3 regions of the Micromonospora aridisoli genome follow, and region 3 is predicted to be linked to each of the others. Evidence: riboswitches for the same ligand, from Rfam matches in the RefSeq annotation. Region 3 holds a riboswitch; each other region holds the start of a gene.
The links. Region 3 has a riboswitch for cyclic di-AMP ahead of SM447_RS24425 (coiled-coil domain-containing protein). Riboswitches for the same ligand answer to the same signal wherever they lie in the genome.
Positions count from the first base shown of each region.

Region 1: it holds a riboswitch for cyclic di-AMP, as region 3 does, so the genes downstream of both, SM447_RS06505 (coiled-coil domain-containing protein) here and SM447_RS24425 (coiled-coil domain-containing protein) in region 3, are expected to answer to the same signal.
Region 2: it holds a riboswitch for cyclic di-AMP, as region 3 does, so the genes downstream of both, SM447_RS08535 (C39 family peptidase) here and SM447_RS24425 (coiled-coil domain-containing protein) in region 3, are expected to answer to the same signal.

Region 1 is NZ_JAXCFK010000002.1:639,237-646,258, reverse strand. It holds gene SM447_RS06525 (hypothetical protein) at 1-511, opposite strand, end outside; gene SM447_RS06520 (heavy-metal-associated domain-containing protein) at 543-752, opposite strand; gene SM447_RS06515 (metal-sensitive transcriptional regulator) at 872-1,168, shown strand; gene SM447_RS06510 (YibE/F family protein) at 1,450-2,808, shown strand; cyclic di-AMP (ydaO/yuaA leader) riboswitch at 2,975-3,106, shown strand; gene SM447_RS06505 (coiled-coil domain-containing protein) at 3,110-4,123, shown strand; gene SM447_RS06500 (carbonic anhydrase) at 4,251-4,949, opposite strand; gene SM447_RS06495 (helix-turn-helix transcriptional regulator) at 5,154-5,489, shown strand; gene SM447_RS06490 (hypothetical protein) at 5,591-5,974, shown strand; gene SM447_RS06485 (hypothetical protein) at 6,170-6,958, shown strand.
Region 2 is NZ_JAXCFK010000003.1:336,588-343,609, forward strand. It holds gene SM447_RS08505 (CDP-glycerol glycerophosphotransferase family protein) at 1-527, shown strand, start outside; gene SM447_RS08510 (TOPRIM nucleotidyl transferase/hydrolase domain-containing protein) at 620-1,282, opposite strand; gene SM447_RS08515 (DUF952 domain-containing protein) at 1,325-1,681, opposite strand; gene SM447_RS08520 (class I SAM-dependent methyltransferase) at 1,748-2,557, opposite strand; partial or broken gene SM447_RS08525 (DUF5753 domain-containing protein) at 2,884-3,491, shown strand; gene SM447_RS08530 (DUF397 domain-containing protein) at 3,488-3,682, shown strand; gene SM447_RS08535 (C39 family peptidase) at 3,749-4,636, opposite strand; cyclic di-AMP (ydaO/yuaA leader) riboswitch at 4,862-5,003, opposite strand; gene SM447_RS08540 (hypothetical protein) at 5,283-6,038, opposite strand; gene SM447_RS08545 (hypothetical protein) at 6,194-6,610, opposite strand; gene SM447_RS08550 (acyltransferase family protein) at 6,720-7,022, opposite strand, start outside.
Region 3 is NZ_JAXCFK010000013.1:50,984-58,005, reverse strand. It holds gene SM447_RS24455 (BON domain-containing protein) at 20-709, opposite strand; gene SM447_RS24450 (hypothetical protein) at 909-1,322, opposite strand; gene SM447_RS24445 (hypothetical protein) at 1,537-1,686, opposite strand; gene SM447_RS24440 (STAS domain-containing protein) at 2,049-2,414, shown strand; gene surE (5'/3'-nucleotidase SurE) at 2,436-3,260, opposite strand; gene SM447_RS24430 (1-phosphofructokinase family hexose kinase) at 3,257-4,237, opposite strand; gene SM447_RS24425 (coiled-coil domain-containing protein) at 4,467-5,588, opposite strand; cyclic di-AMP (ydaO/yuaA leader) riboswitch at 5,593-5,724, opposite strand; gene SM447_RS24420 (cation diffusion facilitator family transporter) at 5,876-6,793, opposite strand; gene SM447_RS24415 (HelD family protein) at 6,873-7,022, opposite strand, start outside.

The DNA.
Region 1 (7,022 bases), on a different contig from region 3:
GGACGGTCACGTCGACGCCGAGCGTCAAGGGTTCGCCCCCGGTGGGGCTGAAGTCGGCGAAGGCCCGCCACACCCCGGGGGAATCCAGGGGCGAGGCGATCCGCCAGGTGCCGTCCTCGGTCATCCTCGGGTGAACGTGCCGGAAACCGGAGAGGTCGCGGCGGGCGACGATCAGGTGCATCCGCTCGTCGTGGGTGACGTCGTATCCGGTAACCGGACGGCCGTCGGGCCCGCTGATCCGGAAGGCGAACTCACCCGCCGGCGCCTCGACCGGCACCAGGGTGTAGCCACGGTCGGAGACGAGCAGACCGCCGGGCAGGTGCCCGGCCGCCTGCTCGCCGTGGCCGGCTCCGCCCTCGTCACGGAGGTCACCGCCGTGGTCGGCGACCCCGCTGTCGTGGCCGGCCGTGGCGACGCTCACCGGACCGCTCACCTGTCCCACCCCGTACGCAGCGCCGAACACCGCCGCGAGGCCGAGTGCGAAGCCGCTCAGCTTCGTCGCCGTGTTCATGCTTGACTCCTCGGGTCGTCCGCTGACCGACTCAGGCGCCGGCCAGCTCGTATCCGGCCTCGTCGACGGCGGCGCGCACCGCGTCCTCGGAGAGCGGCTGGTCGCTGGTGACGGTGACCCGACCGGCGGCCAGGTCGACCTGAACGTCCTGGACGCCCTCGAGCGCGCCGATCTCCGTGCTGACCGCGTTGACGCAGTGCCCGCAGGTCATGCCCTGCACCTGGTACGTCGTGGTGACCACGGAACTCTCCTCTCCCAAGCCCGGCCGGAGCGGGCCGGGCAGCCGGTCGCGATACCCGCCGGGGGTATCCGATGCGTCGACCGTACCATACCCCCCAGGGGTAGGCTATTCTTGCCGTCATGAGCACACCCGCACCGATCCGCGGCTACACCGCAAGCAAGGACCAGCTGCTCGCCCGGCTTCGCCGGGTGGAGGGTCAGGTACGCGGCATCGAGAAGATGGTCGACGACGACCGCTACTGCATCGACGTGCTCACCCAGATCTCCGCCGTCCAGGCCGCCTTGGACAAGGTCGCCCTCGGTCTACTGGACGGGCACGCCCGGCACTGCATGCACGAGGGTGCCGCCGAGGGGCGCGCCGACGAGATGGCGACCGAGATGATGGCCGCCGTGGGCCGCCTCATGAAGCGCGGCTAGGCCGCACCCGACCCGCCGACAGACCCGCGCGACCTGCGTCGCGATGTCGGGCTGGCTACCATTCGCACACGATGGCCAGCCGAAATCCGTGCCTCGCGGCCCGAGCCCGCTGTCGGGCGCACGTTCCCGCGACCGTCGCGCGCCAACCTGTCGCTCACGGTAAGCAGTCACCCCGCCACATTCAGGCCGATCCGGCCGCCCTTCGCCACGGTCGTCCGGTGAGACTGAACCGTCTCGCCCATCGACACGTACTCAGCCCTGAAATCGTTGGGAGACACTGAATGGGCGCCGATCACACCCGTTCCGCTCCGCCCACCCCGCCCCGGGTGCGGCGGATCCTCGTCGTGACGGTGGTCCCCCTCTTCCTCGCCACGCTGGTCGCCGCCATCGTGCTCTGGCCCCGGGACGCCCCACGTCCCGAGGCCGCCGACGACACCCCCCGCTACCACGGCACGGTCACCCGCGTGGTCAGCGAGCCCTGCCCGCCCAATCCCGCGGTGCCCGAGGGCACCCCGACGACAGCGGCGGGGCCGTGTGGCACGGTCACCGTCCGGGTGCAGACCGGCCCGGACGCCGGCCAGGATGTGCAGACGCCCATCCCGGCCGGTCCGGGCGCCCCTCGCATCGATGTCGGCGACGACATCATCCTGGTCTCGCTGATCGACCCGGCGGACCCCTCGATCAGCACCTACAACATCGCCGAACACCAGCGCGGCAAGCCGCTGGTGTGGCTGGCCGTGCTCTTCGCCGCCGCCATCGTGGCCTTCGGGCGGTTGCGGGGCCTGGCGGCGCTGGGCGGCCTGGCCGCCAGCTTCGCCATCCTGCTGACCTTCGTGCTGCCCGGCATCAGCGCCGGGCAGCCGCCGCTGCTCGTCGCCATCGTCGGCGCCTCGTTGATCATGTTCGTGGTGCTGTACCTGACGCACGGCATATCCGCACAGACCTCGGTGGCCGTGCTCGGGACGCTCGCCAGTCTGGTCCTCACCGGGTTGCTCGGGCTGGCCGCCACCGGGGCCACCCACCTGACCGGCTTCGGCAGCGAGGACGCCACCACACTGTCCATGTTCCGCGCCGACGTGGACCTGCACGGCCTGCTCCTGGCCGGCATCATCATCGGGTCACTGGGCGTGCTCGACGACGTCACCGTGACCCAGGCCGCCGCGGTCACCGAACTGCGGCACGCCAACCCGAACTTCTCCCGTCGCGAGTTGTACCGCTCGGCCACCCGGGTCGGGCGGGCGCACATCGCCTCGGTGGTGAACACCATCGTGCTGGCGTACGCCGGCGCCTCGCTGCCACTGCTGCTCCTGTTGACCGCGGACTCCCGCGCGCTGGGGCAGATCGTGACCAGTGAGTTCCTCACCACGGAGATCGTCCGCAGCGTGGTGGCCACGCTCGGTCTGATCGCCGCCGTACCGCTGACCACCGCGCTGGCCGCGCTGGTCACCACCGCAGGGCGCGGCGACGCCAGCGGCGACGCGAACGCACCCGCCGGTGAGCCCACCCCCGTAGTACCCCGGCCGGCGACGGACCGGGCCGAGGCGCTCCACGCCCTCAGCACCCCACCCACCCGGAACACATCCCCCGCCACCCGCTCGGGGTGGCCCGACCCGGACAGGAGCACGGACACCACATGGTGACACTCCTCAGCGTGACCGCCCCTGCCGATGCGGCTTCAAACCGTGTCACTGGTCACTCAACGCGATTACGAAATGACGCATCTAGTCGGGTTCGGGGCGTAGAAGCACAGATGGACTGTCGGGTAACCTCACTGCCGGTCACCGCCGAAGGCGCGCAGCGGCGCCTGCGGTGCCACCGCCCAATCGCCGCCAGGCGAGCCGGGGACCCAGGTACGTGGGGTGAATCCGCGAAAGCGGTAGGGGCCACTTCCGTCCCGAACCCGTCAGCTAACCCGGTCGGCGGTCGATGGAAGGGAAAACAGTGACGGCACCCCTACGCCGCTGGTTGACACCCGTGGTGGCCGTGTTCGCCGCGTTCGCCGTGTTCGGCGGACCGATGCCCGCGACGGCGGCGCCGAGCAACCCCAAGCCCGCCCAGCACGACGACGACCCGCCGATGCTGAACGAGCTGATCGAGGCGACCAACCGGGACTTCTCCAAGGCCAAGGCCAAGCTCGAGAAGTCCAAGAAGCGGCAGCTCCAACTCGCGGTGGAGGTACGCCGCGCGCAGGCCGACCTGGAGGCGCTCTCCCCCCAGGTCGCCCAGATCGCCACCCAGTCGTACCGGACGGGCCGGGTCGGCGCGATCGCCATGCTGTTGCAGAGCACCGCGCCGGACTCGTTCATCGACCGGGCCTCGGCGCTGGACGAGCTGAACCTGGTCAACGACAAGAAGCTTGGTGAGGTCAACGCCATCAAGCTCCGTGCGGAGCAGGCCAAGCTCGCGCTCGACGTCGAGGTACGCGAGCAGCAGAAGCTGACCAACGACATGGCGCGCAAGAAGAGCGAGGCGGAGAAGTCGCTCCGGCTGGTCGGCGGTGTCGGCCTGACCGGCGGCCTGGTGGACGCCACCTCGCCGGTGGCCCGGATCGCACCGAACCGGGCGGCGGACGGCGGCTGGAAGCCGGAGTCGTGCAGCCAGAACGACCCGACCACGTCGGGTTGCATCACCCCGCGGACACTGCACATGTACAAGGAGGTGAAGCGGGCCGGCTTCAACCGGTTCGTCGGCTGCTTCCGCCCGGGCGACAAGTTCGAGCACCCCAAGGGCCGGGCCTGCGACTGGTCGTTGCAGAACAGCGGCTTCAGCCCGTGGCACAACAACGACACCCGGATCTACGGCAACAACCTGGCGGCCTTCCTGGTCCGCAACGCCGACCGGCTGGGCGTCTACTACGTGATCTGGAACCGGCAGATCTGGTTCCCGGCGACGGGCTGGAGTTCCTACAGCGGCCCGTCCAACCACACCGATCACGTCCACGTGTCACTGCTCTGAGCGCCCGACGCGACGCACCGAGGGCCGTCCCGCCAGCAGGCGGGGCGGCCCTCGTCGGGTGGATGAGGCGGTCCGCGCCAGGTGGCTGGCGCTCAGAGGTCAGAAACTGGCCGGAACGTCGGCGCGTTCAGGGCGCGGACACCATCGCACCGGCCAGGTCGGCGGGTTCCGCCGCCACCGCCCGCACCTCACCGGCGGCCAGCCGGTACGACATTCCGACCACCGCGCACCGCCCGGCGTCCACCTCCGCCGCGAGAGTCGCGGAGGAGGCCAGCATCGTCTCGACGGTACGCGCGATGTGGATGTCCACGATCCCGTCCAGGTCCTGCACCCCGGCCTCCTGCGCCCGGCGCAGGCTCGGCACCACGGCGTCGACCACGGCACCCAGATGGCCGGCGGGCGTGGTGGCGGTGGCCAACGCGTCGCGGGCCGCCTGCACCGCACCGCACGAGTCGTGCCCGAGCACCACCACCAGCGGCGTACGCAGCACGGCCACCGCGTACTCCACGCTGCCCAGCACCTCCGGTCCGACCGTGTGCCCGGCGGTGCGGACCACGAAGAGATCACCCAGTCCGCGATCGAAGATGATCTCGGCGGCGAGCCGGGAGTCGGAGCAGCCGACGATCACCGCGAACGGGTGTTGTTCGGCCGCGACTGCGGCACGACGGCCGGCATCCTGGTTGGGGTGCCGGACGGCGTCGGTGACGAACCGGCGGTTGCCGGCGACCAACTCGGCGAGGGCCTGCTGCGGGGCGCCGGGCAGGTCCGCGGTGAGCAGCTCGCGTTCCGGTCCGGGCTGCGGGCCGAGCGTTCCGGGTCGACTCATCCGGCTGCACCTCTTCTCTGGGAGGGAATGCCTGGTCATCCCGGCCGACGCTGGTCACGGGCTGCCAACACGGTCACACGCGGCATAACGCACGTCAAGCTATACGTGATATGCATTTCATGCATCCCGTCGACGCTTGCGCCCGGTCGAGCGGTACGCCCGGCAGCCGGCGCGACCCGGAGAACCCGAACGGCAGGTCCTACGATGGCGGACATGGCAAGCAACGACGGACGGGAAACCACCCGGAACTGGACGTTTCTCACGAACCACGCACATGTCCTGCTCGCCATCGCCCGTAACCCCACCGCACGGCTCCGCGACGTGGCGACCGAGGTCGGCGTCACCGAGCGTGCCGCCCAGGCCATCGTCGCCGACCTGGAGGCCGGCGGTTACCTGCATCGCACCCGGGTCGGCCGACGCAACGAGTACACCCTCAACCCGTCCGGGCGGTTCCGCCACCCGGCGGAGGCCGACCACCAGGTCGGCGATCTGCTGGCCCTGTTCACCAAGGAGCCGGTGACCGGCACCGCCGATCGTTGAGCGGACCCTCGCCCGATCGTCCCGGTCGGACGTGGCGCGCTTCACCCGCCGCGATCGGGCACGGCACTGCGGGCACCCCGACGGCGGGATAGGTTGGGTTCGTGCCGTCTCTCGCGTTCGCCCGTCCGATGTGGCCGGCGACGCTGTGCGCGCTACGCGAGATGACCCGGTTGGCGCTGGCCTCGCTCGTGCTCGCCGTGGGCCTCGGTGGGGCCGTCGCGGCCGATCCTCCGGCCCGGTCCGCCGCCGCGCCGCCGCCCGCCGCAACGGTCACCGTCGGCTCGACGTTCACCCCGACCGTCGCCCTCCGGTCTCAGGTCCAGCCCGTCCGGGCGGTCGACGCCGACCAGGGTTGGCGGGAGCCGGCGACCACCACGCCGGTCCCGACCGGACATGCCGACGCCGCCCCGGCAGCTCACCTCGTCGCCACGGTTCCCGCCATGCGCGCGGGTGAGGCGACTCGGCGCGGCCCACCAACCGCCTGACCGACGGCGGCTCGGCCAGATGATCGAGCCAGGTGACGCCGCAGCACCCCGCGCCGCCACGCCAGCGGCGGCGGGTCCAGCGGCCACCGACCAACACGTCGGCCCGTCGGCAGGTGATCTGCCGGGGCCGCCCGGCCAGCCGTCACAACCCGCCCCCACCACAGTCGACGACCCTCATCCGACCGCGAGGTGTTGATGATGCGTACCGCCCTCTCCACCGTCCTGCTCGACGCCCCCCGCGCCGCCGCCATCTGGCTGGGCCTGCTCGGCGTGGTGACCCTCACCGTCGCCGGGCTGCTGCTGCGACCCCGGCTGTTCCGCTTCGACGCCGGCGCCCGCATCCGCGAGGCGGCGCTACCGAGCCGCTCGGAACGCTCCGAGCAGCGGCGCGACCAGGAGCGCTGGGCCGAGGAGGTCACCGTCGCCGCGGAGCGGGCCGAAGCGACGGCCCGGCGGCACCGCGACGAATGGCTCACCGCACAGGAGGAGGCCGAGCAGGTCTGGCGGGTGTACGAGGCGGCGGAGGCGGACGTGCGGCGGCTCTCCGGTGCCGCCGGCATGCCGTTGCCGCAGACTCCCCGCACCCCCGCCGAGTACGCCGACCGCGAGCGCTGGCTGCACCGGGCCGCCCTGGACGCGTACTGGCGGCGGGAGCTGTCGGTGGAGCAGCTCAGCGACGTCTTCGCGCACCGCGGCTGGGATCCCACGCTGCACCCGGTCGAGCAGGAGCTGATGCTGCGTCGGGCGGTACTCGAACACCTGCGCGCCCGGCAGCGGGCGGCCCGGGAACGAGAGCAGGCCGCCTGGCGAGCCGCCGAACTCGCCGCCGCCGCGGCGCGCAGCCTGCGCGAGGAGGCGCTCGCCGCGCTGCTGCCGACGGCCGAGGAGCGCGAGTCCCTGCTGCCGCTGGGCGTGCCCGCCGCCGCCGAACAGACCCGGGAGATCCCGGCCGTCGTCGGTCGGGCGGCGGTCGCCGCGTACTGAACCGGGCACGCGAGCCGAACGGCCTCCGCCCCGGCGACCAGGAACCTAGCGTAAAAGCGGTGTC
Region 2 (7,022 bases), on a different contig from region 3:
CCGTCATCCTGCGGGCCCACCCGTACACCGCGCAGAACCCGGCCTCGGCACGGCAACTGGCCCGGCTGCACGACCTGCTCGCCGCCGACCGCACCCGCACCGGCCGACAGCACCTCTTCGGTCCCGCGGCGAGCCGGCTCAGCCTGACCGACTCGGTCAACCGCGCGGACGCGCTGGTCTCCGACGTGTCCGGGGTGGTCTCCGACTGGCTCTACTCGGGCAAGCCGTACGCGGTGACCGACATGGGTACCGACGGTGACCGGTTCGTCGAACGCTTCCCGCTGGCCGCCACCGGCTACGTGCTGCGCCGGGACATGGCCGACCTGGACGACGTGCTGACCCGGCTGCTCGTCACCGACCCGCTCGGCGAGGCCCGCCGGGCCACCCGCCGCCGCTACCTGGGCGACTTCCCCGCCGACTCGTACGCCGAGGCCTTCCTGGCCGCTGCCCGACGGGAACTGGACCCGGCCTGGACCGCACCCGCGCCCCGGGCCGCCACCGACGCACCCCTCTCCCCCGCCACCTGACCGCCGAGGACCCCGGACGGTCGGCGTACCGCGCCGGCTGGACGCGCCCCCGGCCGGGTGCGCTGCCGGCCGGGTGGTGCGTGCCGGACGGGTCAGACGGCGGTGAGCAGGGCGTCGAGCGGGCGCGGCAGGGCGTCCCGCGCGACGGCGGCCTCGACGAGCAGACGTGCGTAGCGCAGGTTGCGGCGCGAACTGCTGCGCAGGAACCGCCACAGTTGCGCGTCGAGCTGCTGCCCCCGCCAGGCGGGTTGGGTCTGGAACGACCGGAACGACCGGAGGTCGCCGTGCTCCTCGAAGAGCGCCTCGACCCCGGCGGTGCCCACCGCGCGGATCAGCTCATCCTCCAGGTCCTCGACGCAGACGTGGAACCCGAGCCGCTCCATCTCGTGACGCGTGGCGGGTGCACCGACGCCGGTCGCCCGCAACGCGCGCCGGAAGATCTCCTCCTCGCGCAGGTCGCAGAGACCGGCCAGCCGGGCCTCGACAGGACGCAACCTGGTCAGGAAGCGACCGATCGCGTGCGCCCCGCCCATCGGTACGATCACCACCCGGTCCGCCTTGAGGTCGCGGCCTCGGGCCGCTGCCGCCGTCTCCAGGGCGATCTCGTCGCTGATGCCCTCGACGAGTAACACCGCCGTGGCGGACTCGACCTTCGCCAGGGCCCGGGCCGTCGCCCGGATCGAGGCGGCGTTGCCACCCAGGTCGCCGTCGAGCACGTCCGGGGTGGACCTCTCGGCTCGCCGGATCGTGGCCATGGTCGCAATCATCGATCACACACCCCGGACCCGACCAGCGCTTTACCCACCCGAATCGCCGCCGGCCTGGGCGGCGGGAACATCGTCGTCGACCCGGACCGCGCCGGCGACGTGGTGGACCCCGGTGACGGCTTCGACCGGCAGGGCTCCGTAGACGTGCGGAAACGGTCCGCCGTTCGGCGCGTCCTCCCACCGCACGTCGCCGAGCAGCGAGGCGTCGAGCGCGACGACGACCAGCGATGGCTGGTCGCCGAAGACCCGTGCGGCGGTACCGGGCAGCTGCGTCCGTGACGAGCAGTGGATGAACCCGCTCTCCCGGTCGAACGGCGAGCCGTCGAACCTGCCGGCGGCCTGGAACTCGGACCACTCGTCGGGCAACAGGATCTTGTAGATCAGCACGCCCTCATGGTCCCAGAGCGGCGGAGCCGCCCGGCGTCAGCCGGACCGCCCGCCGGCCGCCAGCGGTCACTCGGCGCGGGCGGCGATCTGGAGGGTGTTCAGGTAGTGCTTGCGCACCGTCGCGGTCGGCCGGGCGGCGATCATCTCCCGGATCCCGGTGAACAGTGTCTGCCGCTGCCAGGGCGAGGCGGCGATGTGTCCGGAGTAGGTGGACAGCAGGGTCAGGTATTCGTCGGCGGTGTAGTCCTGGCCCCAGACGTAGCGGTGCACGGTCGGTCGGCCGAAGAACCCGCTGCCCTCCATCGCCGCCACGTCGGGCGCCGCGATCGCCTCGGGTGGTTTCGGGCCGCCCTGGCCGTCGCCCATGCCGACCTCGTCGTAGATCCGCTCCACCTGCCGGAAGAAGTCGTCGCCGTCCGGTGGTGACACGTGCTCGGTGGCGACGATCGCCAGGTGGCCGCCGGGGCGTAGCAGCTCGGCGGCCCGCCGGTAGGCGACCCCCGGGTCCAGCCAGTGCCACGACGTCGCGGCGAACACGAGGTCGAAGGGTGCGTGGTCGGCCGGCTCCCACCGTTCGAAGGGCGACTCCACGACGCGCACGTCACCGAGGCCGTCGAGCATGCGCCGCGCCACCGCGGCGAGTTCCCGGCCCGGTTCCAGGGTGACCACGTGCCAGCCCTGCGCCAGCAGGTCGCGGGTGGCCTGGCCGGTGCCCGTGCCGATCTCCAGCACCCGGGCCGCTCCGGTCGCCAGGCCCGTCGTCGCCGCCAGGTCGGCGAACAACCGCGTCGGGTAGCGCGGACGGGCCCGCTCGTACAGCTCCGCCGCGGTGTCGAAGGTCGTGGCCAGCCCCGCGTACGGTTCCCGCTCCCCCATGATGTCCCCTCGCACAAGTGTCAGACGTGGAAGTCGATCTCACCCGTGATCGTCGCACCGTCACCCACCACCCCGCCGACTCGCCGAGCCGCCGCCCCGTTCATATGCCGAGATCTTGGACGGTTGCCGTTCCGGCGGAGCGGCAACTGTCCAAGATCTCGTGTTGCGGGGCGCTGTGGCCGGCTATCGGGGGCGGCATGAACCAGGAGGAGTTCGGTCGGCGGACGAACTACTCGGCGTCCCTGGTGTCCGCTGTGGAGGTGGGCACCGGGCCGCTCGACCGGCCGTACGCGAAACGGGCGGACGAGGTCCTGGAGACCGGCGGCATGTTCGAGGAGCTGCTGCGGACCGCCGAGGTGCTGCGCCAGCCGTCGTGGTTCCGGCCCTACCTGGAGGCCGAGCGCCATGCCCGGCAGCTGCGCTGCTACCAGCCGACGCTGGTGCCGGGCCTGCTTCAGACCGAGCGCTACGCCCGCGCGGTGATCCGGACCGACGCCGCCCTGACCGAGGCGGAGGTGGATCGGCGGCTCGCCAACCGGCTGGTCCGGCAGGCCATCCTGGAGCAGGACGACCGCCCCAACTCGTCGCGGTGATCGACGAGGCGGTGCTGCGGCGGGTCGACGAGGATCTGAAGGACGCGCTGGTCGAGCAGGTGCACCACCTCGTCGACCTGGCTCGACGGCCCAACATCAGCGTGCATCTCGTGCCGGCGGGCGTCGGCATGCATGCCGGACTGACCGGCCCCTTCATCCTGGCGCGAAGCGCGGACGACGGCTGGGTGGGTAACCGGGACACCCCGCTCGGCGGCGTCCTCGTCGACAAGGACGACGACCTGAGTACCCTGCTGTCCCGGTGGGAGATGGTGCGCAACGAGGCGCTGTCCGGCCGCCAGTCGATCGAGCTGATGAAGGATGTTGTGAAGCCACGGATCTGAACGGCGCGACCTGGCGCAAGTCCATCCGCAGCGGCTCCAGTGGCAACGACTGCGTGGAGGTCGCCGACAACCTGCCCGGCGTGGTGCTGGTCCGCGACACCAAGAACCGCGACGGCGGCACGCTCTCCTTCACCCCGGATTCCTGGGCGAGGTTCGTCGCGCTGGCGAAGCAGCACGGCCCGCACGCCTGACGTACCCGAAACGGAAGCCCTCGACCAGCGGGCCGAGGGCTTCCGCGTGCATCGGGACCGGTGCGATCAGGCCGAGTAGCCGCGGGTGGCGGCCCAGTTGGCCAGGTCGATGGTGCTCATCCAGTACGACGGGTACGAGGCGTCGGCCGAGTCGGCGATCTTCACCATCCGGCCGGAGTCCTCGTAGCCGACCACGGCGATGTAGTGGCCGCCGGGGAAGGAGTGCCAGCGACCGTTGGTGTCGGTGGCGCTGCCGGCGATGTTCACCACGACGCCCCTTCCGGCGGTGACGGCGGCGACGACGTCGGCCTGGAGCTGATCCATCTGCGCCGGGGTGGCCGCGCCGCCACGGATCATCGTGGTCTTGTACGGGCTGCCCTTGACGGTGGCGTTGAGGACGCGGGTGGTGTCCTCGGCCGAGTTGGTGCCGGCGAAGGTGGTGCCGAGCTGGGTGGCCAGGGCGTCCTGGTTGCGCTCGATGCCGGCGGCGCTGAGCGCGTTGCGCACGGCGGCGGGGCCGCAGTAGTAGCCGGTCGTCTGGGCCTGGTGCGCGTACTTGAGGACCTTCGACGCGGGCGGCTTGGGCGCGGCCTTCTTGCTGGTCAGGTCGGGGTCCGGGGTGGCCGAGGTGGCCTTCGGCGACGGCGCGGCGGTGGTACTGGCCGGTGCCGCGCTGCTCGGTGCGGCGCTGCTCGGTGCGGCACTGCTCGGCGCGGTGGTCGACGGAGCGTCCTCGACCCGGTCCTGGCCGCGCGATGCCGCGGTGTCGCCGCGCAGTTCGGCGGCGGTCGTGGTGGGCTCGGTGGCCGGGGTGTTGCCGGTGCCGGCGAGCGCGGCACCGGTGCCGGTGGCCAGCACGAGCGCGACGGCGGAACCGGCCACGATCTGGTACGGGCGTTCGGTGGCGAGCCGCCGGAGCCGGCGGGAAAGGGTGTGCTTCACGGATTCCTCCACGGGCTGAGGGGATGACGGCGCACCGGCTCCGGCGGTCAGGTCGGCATGGGGACGCCGAGGACCGCCCGGGCGAGCGGGAAGGCCGTTCAGGGGTACGCCCGGTGAACCCGGGCGGTGGCGATGACCGGGTCAGCTCGCGGCGATCGGGCCGGCGAGTGCGGGCACCGCGGTGCCGTGGAGGCGAGGGGAAAGCGGGGGGATCACATCGGACTGCACGAGGGTTGGGACTCCTTCCGACACCGCCGACCGGGTTAGCTGACGGATTCGGGCGGGAAGATCGCCCTACCGCGGGCCGAGGCTCGCGGATTCACCCCAGTGGTGCAGTGGGTCCCCGGTTCGTGAAATCACGATTGAGCGGGTCGATGCGGCGTCGCCTCTTGCGATCGGTTACCGCATCGGACGGGCTGACACTACTGGTCAGTCACGTCGTTTCCAACCCCGCTTGAACTGCTTAAACATGATCCAGCGCGGCTATTTTCGGGTATTCGTCGACTGGCGTCGCTCAATGGGATCGACGGCGTTTCGGGCATCTTCGGGCGGGAACCGGACGACTCCGGGACAATGCCGACGGAGATTGCTGCGACAATAGGCTCAACTACGAACAGTGACCGAATTCGGACCTCGTGTGACCCGCCTCACGGAATTTTCAGCCCAGCCGGGCCGGTCGCCACCGCAGGACCGCGGCGGGCCGTTCGGCGGTGGCCCGATCCGGGGCCGGCAACCGGACCGGTCGGAGCCGTTCGGCAGCCGCGTACGCCTCGGCGGAGAGGGTACGGGCCGCCTCGGTGGCCAGTTCCGCGGCCCGCCACAGCTCACGCTCCCGCTCAGCGGCCGCCCGGTAGGCCGCCAGGCGGTTGTCGCGGACCACCCGGGCCAGGATCACCTCCTGCTCGGCCGGATGCCGGCGGGGGTCCCAGCCGGACCGGCGGGCCAGGACGTCGCAGAGTTGGCGGGCGGTCAGATCCCCACGCCAGTGGGCCGCCATCGCGGCGCGGTGCAGCCACCGCTCCCGGGCCGCGTACTCGGCCGGAGTTCGGGGGGTACGCGGGGTCGGCAGCCCGGTGACGCCGGCCAGCCGCCGGGCGGCGGACTCCGCTTCGTCGTACGCGGCCCAGGCGCGGTCCAGTTCCGCCTGGGCGGCCCGCCAGGCCGTACGCCGCCGGTCGGCGTTCTGCGCGGCGCCAGCCGCCGCGACCGCCACCTCACCGGCGTACCGCCGCCGGTCGGCCGCCTCGATCGCGGCGCGCTCCTCATCCTGGCCGGGTCTTTCCGCCGGCCCGGTCGGCTCCGGGCGCGCGACCAGGACGGTGAGTACGCCCAGCGCGAGCACGAGCAGGACCGACCAGATGGCGGCGGCGCGTGGCACCTCGATCAGGAACTGGTAGAGAACGGTCTTCTCCATGTCGGCACCTCGAGAACATCGGCACGGCGCCGGTGGCCGTACCGGCAGCGGATCGTCATGGCGAGACCCGAAGCCGCAGCGGACGGCGACGGGCTGGCAGGTGCCTGGCGCGGACGCGGCACCGGGGTGCGGAAACGACGGAAGGTCGCCGGTATTCAGGCGGACGGCGGGGCGCGGGGCGCGCGAGCGTCCGAGCCGGCGGACGCCGGGGCCGACCCGACCTCCGCGGGGGCGGTGCCGAGCACCGTCAGCTCCGGCGGGCCGGGGATCACCGGCAGGGTCGTGGACCCACCGGCCAGGTCGGCGGGGCCACCGACGCCCGGCACGGTCGCCGTCGCGACGCCGACCAGATCGAGGGCGACGGCCGGGTCGCCGCCGCCGGACGCCGATGGTACGGCGACCTCGACCGACGGGGTGGGTGCGGTGGCGGCGAGCTTCTCGGCGGGGACCGCGTGGGCCGGCAGCGTCCACGCGCCAAGCGTGAAGGCGGCAGCGACCGCGAACCCGGTCAGCAGCCGCACGGCCCAGCGCGCCAACCACCACAGAGGACGGGTCGGCGCGACGGGAAGCACCTCGCCACGCTACCGCGACGAGCACCCGGACGCACCGTCACCGGGCGTGTCGTGTCGCCCGGCGCGTCGCCGCCCGCGCCGGTTTCCGCAGGTCAGGTCGCTTCCCGAGTCACCGTCCCCGATGGACGGTCCGAGTCTGGTCGGCGCCCTCGGCAGGGTTCGTGTCGCCGCGCGCCGTCCGCTGTCGGGGCAGGCGTTCCGCGGCGGGTTCACCACCCGCCGCGGATCCCGCCACGCCGCCCGCCACCGCCGGTCGCGCCGCTCGGGGCGGCGCCAGGCGGCGCATCATCGGCTGTTCCACGTACCGGTGCAGCAACGCGGCCAACCCCAGGGTGAGCAGGAGGAACCCGATCACGGCGAGGGGGCCCCACCAACCGGGCAGGCCGGTCCCCCAGTCGCCGGTCAACCGCAG
Region 3 (7,022 bases):
CCCGGGTGGTTCGGGCCGGTCAGCGGAGCACCGGCGCGACCGCGATGTGGTTCTGCACCTCACGGATGCCGGGGGCGGACCAGACCACCCGTTCCACCTCGGCGCGTTCGGGCATCGAGTGCACCAGTCCGCCGAGCAGCACCGTGTCGCCGTGTACGCGTACCGTCACCTGTTCCGCGTCGGTGGCGCGGTTGCGGGCCAGCGCGTCGACGATGCGCCTGGCCAGGACGCCGCCGTCCGGGCGTACCGCCGGTCGGACGGTCATGCCGTTGCTGACCCCGCGAACCCCGTTCAGCTGGCCAACCGCCTGTTCGGCGGCGCGCCGCTGGTACTCCCACTCGACCTCGCCATGCAGGGTGACCCAGCCCTGCGAGACCGTCACGTCGAGGGCGTCGACCGGCACGAACGCCTGCCACTGGAGCGCGTGCTGAACCGCTGCGGCGATCTCCGGATCGGTGTGTTCGGCGCCGGTGACCAGCCGCACCGCGAGATCGTTGGCCACCGCCCGTACCTGCGTGACCCGGTGTGCGGCACGCTCGGCCGCCCACTTCTTGGCGTAGCTGTCCACCCGCCCGGTCAGCGTCACCACGCCCTCGGCGACGGTCACCCCGATCTCGTGCGGCCGGACCCGGGGCTCCCAGTCGAGTTCGTCCAGCACCGCGGACCGGATGTCCTGGTCGGTGCGGTTGATCGTCGAGATGCTCGCCATCGGTCGCTCCCTTCTCACCAGAGATGGCGGGAACCGGAGCGCCGCCCACACCCGCAGCGGCGCGGGCGGGCAACCAGGTCCGCTGGCACGAGCCTGGTGGTGGTCCGGGTGATCCGACGTCACCCGCATCGGATGACCGGGGCCAGCACGACGGGCCCCGTCCGACCGCACTGGCCGGCGGGGCCCACCGCGGGGTCCGTCAGTTGCCGGGGTTGGTCGGGTCGGCGGGGGAGTCGGGCCGGTCCACGTCGACGAACTCGATGTCGTCCAGGGCCCGGTCACGGCTGCCGGCGGCCCGTGCGGCGGTGCCGGCCGCCCAACCGATCGCGGCGCCGACCAGGGCGGCGCCGATCAGCAACGTCCAGGGCAGCGCCGGCCGGCGGCCGGCGAGGGCGTCGAAGGCGCGGCTCGCGCGGTGGCGGGCCTCCTCGGCGGCCGACTCCACGAGGTCACCGGCGTCACCGGCGAAGCCGACGGAGCTGTGCCGGGCGGTGCGGGCGGTGTCGCGGATGCTGTCGCCCGCGTTGTTCACCGCCGAGACGAGGTGATGCCACGCCTGGTCCGCGATCCGCTCCGGCTTGCTGCGGCGCTCCAGCAGATTCGTTCCGAACATGGTGGTTCCCTCCTCGACAGTGCCGGAGCCGGTGGCCACCTCACTGGCGGCGGCGCTTCCCGACCGTGGCGGTTCGCATCGGAGGCTGTGCCCGCACCGGCCCGGCCGCAAACCACCAGAGCCTCCACCCGCCCCGAAGGCCACTCGTACGCGTCGCGTTGGCGCTGGCCCGGCGGCACGTCCGCGAACCGGGTCGACGCGCGCGACCGCAGGGTCAGCGGGCGACGACCGCTACCACCGCAGCACGGGCGAAGTCATCCTCATCGTCATCGCCGTCGTCATCTCCGCCGCCGCCGAACCCGCAGGCCAGCACGAGGGCGAGCAGGGCGCCGACGCCGGCCAGCTGGGCCAGTCTCCGGATCATGATGCGGTCCTTCCGTCGATGGGTCCCCGTGAGGCTGAGCACACGGGGTCACCCGGTGATGCTAGGCACACCACGCGAACGCCGCATGCCGAGCGCAGCTCAGAGCCGGTTGCGGCGGGCACGCCGGACAGCGGTGAGACACGACGTGGTGGCGCCGGCCCGCTACGCTGGACCAGCGGCGTCGGCGGCGGCTGAGCGCTGTGCAATAAGACCAATAAGTACGGATAAGGGCGATTTGGCGCGTCCGTGTCCGTGAATTGCTCATCCCGAGGGGTGGCGACCGAGGCAGTTGAAGGAATACTGTCGGTCGCGGCCCGCGTACTGATGAGGCGCCCGTCGTACGGGCGAGTGGAGGTGCTCGCGTGAGCCTGTCGATCCTGCAGACGGTTCGGCCCGGTGGTGTCATCGAGATCGCCCCGAGGGGCGAGATCGACGTCGACACCGCGTACGAGGTGAAAGAGGCCATCGCCGAGGTGCTGGCCAAGGGGCGGCCGGCCCGGATCGAGCTCAACATGCGGCTGGTCACCTTCATCGACTCGGTAGGCATCAGCGCCATGGTCGCCGGCTTCCAGACCGCCGAGGTCAGCGGTGTGAAGCTGGTCGTCACCGAGCCGAGCCGGTTCGTGCACCGGCAGCTCTGGGTGACCGGCCTGCTCGGCCTCTTCGGCGCACCCGAGCCCTACTACGCCGGCGCCGCCACGGCGCCCGAGGTGCTTCCCGGGGCCTGACCGGCGCCGGGATCGGCCCGGTCAGTCCCCGTCGAGGTTGGAGAGGTCCACGTCGGCCACCTCGGTGACCGCCCGGACCGCGGTCACCGACGCGTATCCGTCGGCGAGCAGGGCCAGGTCCGTGCCCGGCTGCACCGACTGGCCGGGCTCCTCCAACGAGGTACGCACGAAGCCGTGCCCCGACTCGGCGACGGTCATCTGCACCTGGCCGAAGGTCGCCAGGCTGGCCCGGCGTACGCCCCGCAGTCGTGCGAGCGGCAGATCGGGCGAGTTGACGTTGAGCACGCTCTCCGTCGGCCCGGCGGTCAGCCGGGGCAGCAGGTCCAGGGCGACCCGGGCCGCGGTGGCCCAGTTGCGTTCCGCGTCGCGTACCCGGGCGGCGGCTGCCACGGCCGCGCCCCCGCTGGCCGCGGTGGCCTCACCGGCCGAGAGCACGTCCAGCGACACCGCCATCGCCCGGCAGCCGTTGGCGGCGGCGGTGAAGGCGGCCCCCACGGTGCCGGAGTGCAGCACGGCGCGTCCCGCGTTGGCGCCCCGGTTGATTCCCGACAGCAGCACCGACGGCGGCGGCCCGAACGCGCCGTGCACGGCGATGAGCGCGATGAATCCGGGCGAGCCGCCGACGCCGAACGCCGGCACCCCGTCGAGCTCCGGCAGCGGATGCTCGCGGACCACCACCCGCCCGTCCTCCTCCAGGGCGCTCATCGCAGCGCTGGTGCCGCTCGCCTCCTCCAGTGGGGCGGCCACCACCACGTCCAGGCCGCGGTCGACGGCGGCCCGGGCCAGGGCCTGGATGCCGGGCGCGGCGATCCCGTCGTCGTTGGTGATCAGCACCCGTAGCGTCATCGGTCACCTGCCCGTTGGGCCAGTTCGTCAGGGGTGGTGCGCTCCTGCGGGCGGCTGCCCGCGGGCTCCAGCCGGACCCGGTCGACGAGGCCGTTGATCGAGTCGAGTCGGCCGGTACCGAGGCCGTGCCGAGTGACGTTCAGCGCGCCGGCCGCCGCGCCGGTGCGGATCGCGGTGCGGACGTCGCCACCGCGGGCCACCACCGCGGCCACACCGGCGGTCATCGAGTCGCCCGCACCGCGTGGGTCGGCCGCCTCCAGCCGCGGCATCCGCACCTCGAACACCTCTCCGTCGACCAGCGCCAACGCGGGCCGGTCGGCGCGGCTGACCACCACGTTCTCGGCGCCGGAGGCATGCAGGTCGTACATGGCACGGGTGAGCTGTTCCTCGTCGTCACCCTCCGCCCGCCCGTCGGCGACCAGTTCCTCGTGGCTGATCTTGAGGAAGAAGACCCCGCTCTCCAGGACGGCGGTGAGATGCTCGCCGCAGAGGTCCACCACCACCCGGCCGCCGTTGGCGCCGAGGTCGGCGGCGAAGCGCCGGTAGAGGTCGGCGGGGACGAGTGAAGGATGGTTCGGTCCGCTGAGCACGCTCACCGGGGCCCGCAGGCCCTCCCCGAGCGCGAGGTTATACAGCTCGTCGAGTTCGTGCCGGCTCAACGGCTGGCCGATCACGTCCACGATCTCCCGTCGGCTGCCCTCGCGACGGTCGTGCACGTACCCGCCGGTGCCGCCGGAGTCGCGGGCCACGACCTTGAGGTCGACCCCCTCGCTGACCAGCAACGGCTCCAGGACCTGACCGATCTCGCCACCGAGCGCCGCGCAGAGCACCACGTCGACGCCGAGGGAGAGCACCATCCGGGCCTGCCACACTCCCTGGCCGCCCGGGTGCAGATGCAGCTCCGGGGCGTCACTCGGCTGGTCGACGGTGACGGTCAGCAGCGGGGTCGGCGCGAAGACCATCACGTGACCGCTCATCGCCGCACCCCGCCGTGGTCCGTACCGACGTTGAGCCTGGTGATCCGCTCGCTGCGCTCACTCATGCACGTTCCTCCCGTTAACGGAGCAATGTCCGCTTCCTGGTACGACCGTAACCGTGCAGACGTGTCGGTGCGCGCCGAAGGGACGGTGCCCCGCTGGCGAAGGGTGGAAACGCGGCACCGGGCGAACCGTCCGTGCAGGACGGCTCACCCGGTGCCGTGGCGGATCAGTAGACCGACAGGTGTACGTGGTTGGTGTGATCGCTGGACGGGTCGCCCCGAGCGCCGCTGTACGACTTCCAGCCACTGCTGGGTAGCCAGATCTGCCTGTACCAGATCACGTAGAGCACGGCGAGCCGGTCGGCGTTGTTGACGAAGTACGCCGCCAGGTTGTTGCCGTAGGTCCGGTCGCCGCCGGTCGCGTCTCCGCCGAAGCCGTTCTTCTGGGCCGCGAAGTCGCAGGCCCGGCCCTTCGGGTGCTCACCCGAACCGCCGGAGCGGTAGCAGGAGACGTACCGGGTGAAGCCGGCCGACTTGGCCTGGTTCAGCGCGTGCAGGGTGCGCGGGGTGATGCAGCCGTTGGCCGGGGTGGGGTCGTTGACGCTGCACGACTCCGCCGGCCACGACCCGTCGGAGTTACGGGGCGCGGGCTTGGCGGTGGGGCTCGACCCGCCGCTGCTGCTGCTGTTGCTGCTGCGCGTCGGTGCGCGGTTGGCGCGCTCGGCGGCCGCGGCGCGCTCGGCCGCCTCGTCCCGCTCGATGGCCACGGTCAACGCCCGCTCGGCCTGTTCCTTGCGCTTGGCCATCACTGCCACCTGCTTGCGCTGCTCCTGGACCTCCACGTCCAGCGCCTGCTTGGTGGTGCTGACCTCGTCGCGGGCGGCCTGGAGTTCGCGCAGTGCGCGATCCTCGTTGGCGGCCACCGCGTCCAGCGCCGCCGCCCGGTCCATGAACCCGGCGGGTGATCCGCTGTTGAGCAACGCCGACGCGGCGCCCAGCCGGCCGGTGCGGTACGCCTGCGCGGCGATCTCGGCGACCTTGGTGGTGCGCTCGGCGAGCTGGCTCTCGGTCGTCTTGAGCTGCTCGGCGAGCTGCTTCTGCCGCTTGACCGAGCGGTCGAGCGCGGTCTTGGCGTCGAGGTAGCCCTTGCTGGCGGCCTCCAGTTGGGCCCGGAGCGCCGGGGTGCCGCCCTCGTCGTCCACGTCGTCCGGGGCCGCCGCACGCAGTCCCTGCGGTGCCGCGGCGGCGGGGGCGAAGGGGGCCAGCGCGACGCCGAGGATGAGGGCGAGCGCGGCGGCGATCAGGGCCGCCGTACGGGCGGCCGGTCTCACGGTTGCCACTGCTGGCATGCACATGTCCTTCCGTCAGCCGCCGACCGGGTTAGCTGACGGGTTCGGGACGGAAGATCCCTACCGCTGACGCGGATGCACCCCAGGAACATGGTTCCCCGGTTCGCCCTGGCGGGCGATTAGGCGGCGGCCGCCGCCGGCACCGGTGGGTGCCGCCTGGCGGAGGCCGGGTCCGAGCCTACCGGTGCCTACGTGACCGGTGCAGCTGGTGTTACTCGTGGTGTTGAGTTGCTGACTAGTAAAGCAGGTCAAAGCCGGCAATAAGCCCATTTCTCCAGGCCGCACCGTCACCACTGCACCGTCCCGCAGTCTCCGGGATCCGTTCGCGGCTCGATCTGGAGGGTCGCGTGCTCGATCTGGAAGTCCTCGTGCAGCGCGGCGCGGGCGGCCGCCAGCACGGCACCGACGTCCGTGCCGGGGCTGATCGTCAGGTGCGCCGAGGCCACCTCCATGCCGGAGGTCAACGTCCAGACGTGCAGATCGTGGACGCCGGCCACCCCGGGAACCGTGGCCAGCCGGTCGTGCACCGCGGTGACCTGGAGGTGTTCCGGGGCGGCCTGGACCAGGATGCGTACCGCCGCCCGGCCCAGCCGCCAGGTCCGGGGGAGGATGAACGTGGCGATCCCCACCGCCACCAACGGATCGGCCCACCACCAGTCGGTTACGACGATCAGCAGGGCGGCCGCGATCACGCCCAGCGAGCCGAGCAGGTCGGCCAGCACCTCCAGGTAGGCCCCGCGCAGGTTGATGCTCTCCCGGGCCCCGGGGCGCAGCAACGCGAACGCGGCGACGTTGGCGAACAGGCCGAGTGCCGCCACCACCAGTACCGGGCCGGCGACCACCTCGGGCGGATCGTCGAACCTGCGGACCGCCTCGACCAGCACGTACACCGCGACGCCGGAGAGCAGTACGGCGTTGGCCAGCGCCGCGAGCACCTCCAGCCGGTAGAGGCCGAAGGTGCGTTGCGGATCGCTGTCGGTCCGGCGGGTGGCGGCGATGGCCGCGAGGGCCATCCCGATGCCCAGCACATCGGTGAACATGTGCCCGGCGTCGGAGAGCAGAGCCAGCGAACCGGTCCGCAGGGCGGTCGCCGCCTCGATCAGCATCAGCGTGCTGAGCAGGGCGAACGCCGCCCACATTCGGCCGGAGTGGCGGTGTGCGGCGTTCGACACCGCGGCGTGGTGGTGGTCATGGCCGGAGCCCACCCAGACACCTTCCGTCGTCCGCCGGTCCGGGGAAGGATCTATGCCGACATCGCTATGTATGCATTCTTGTGCGGTCGGCTCAACCGGTCGGGTCGACGGTGGTCAACCGCTGGGTCGCCCGGGACAGTGCGACGTAGAGGGTACGGACGCCCGCGCCCGGCTCCGCCCGGATCTCGCCCGGGGCCACCAGCACCACACCGTCGTACTCCATGCCCTTGGCCTCCAGGCT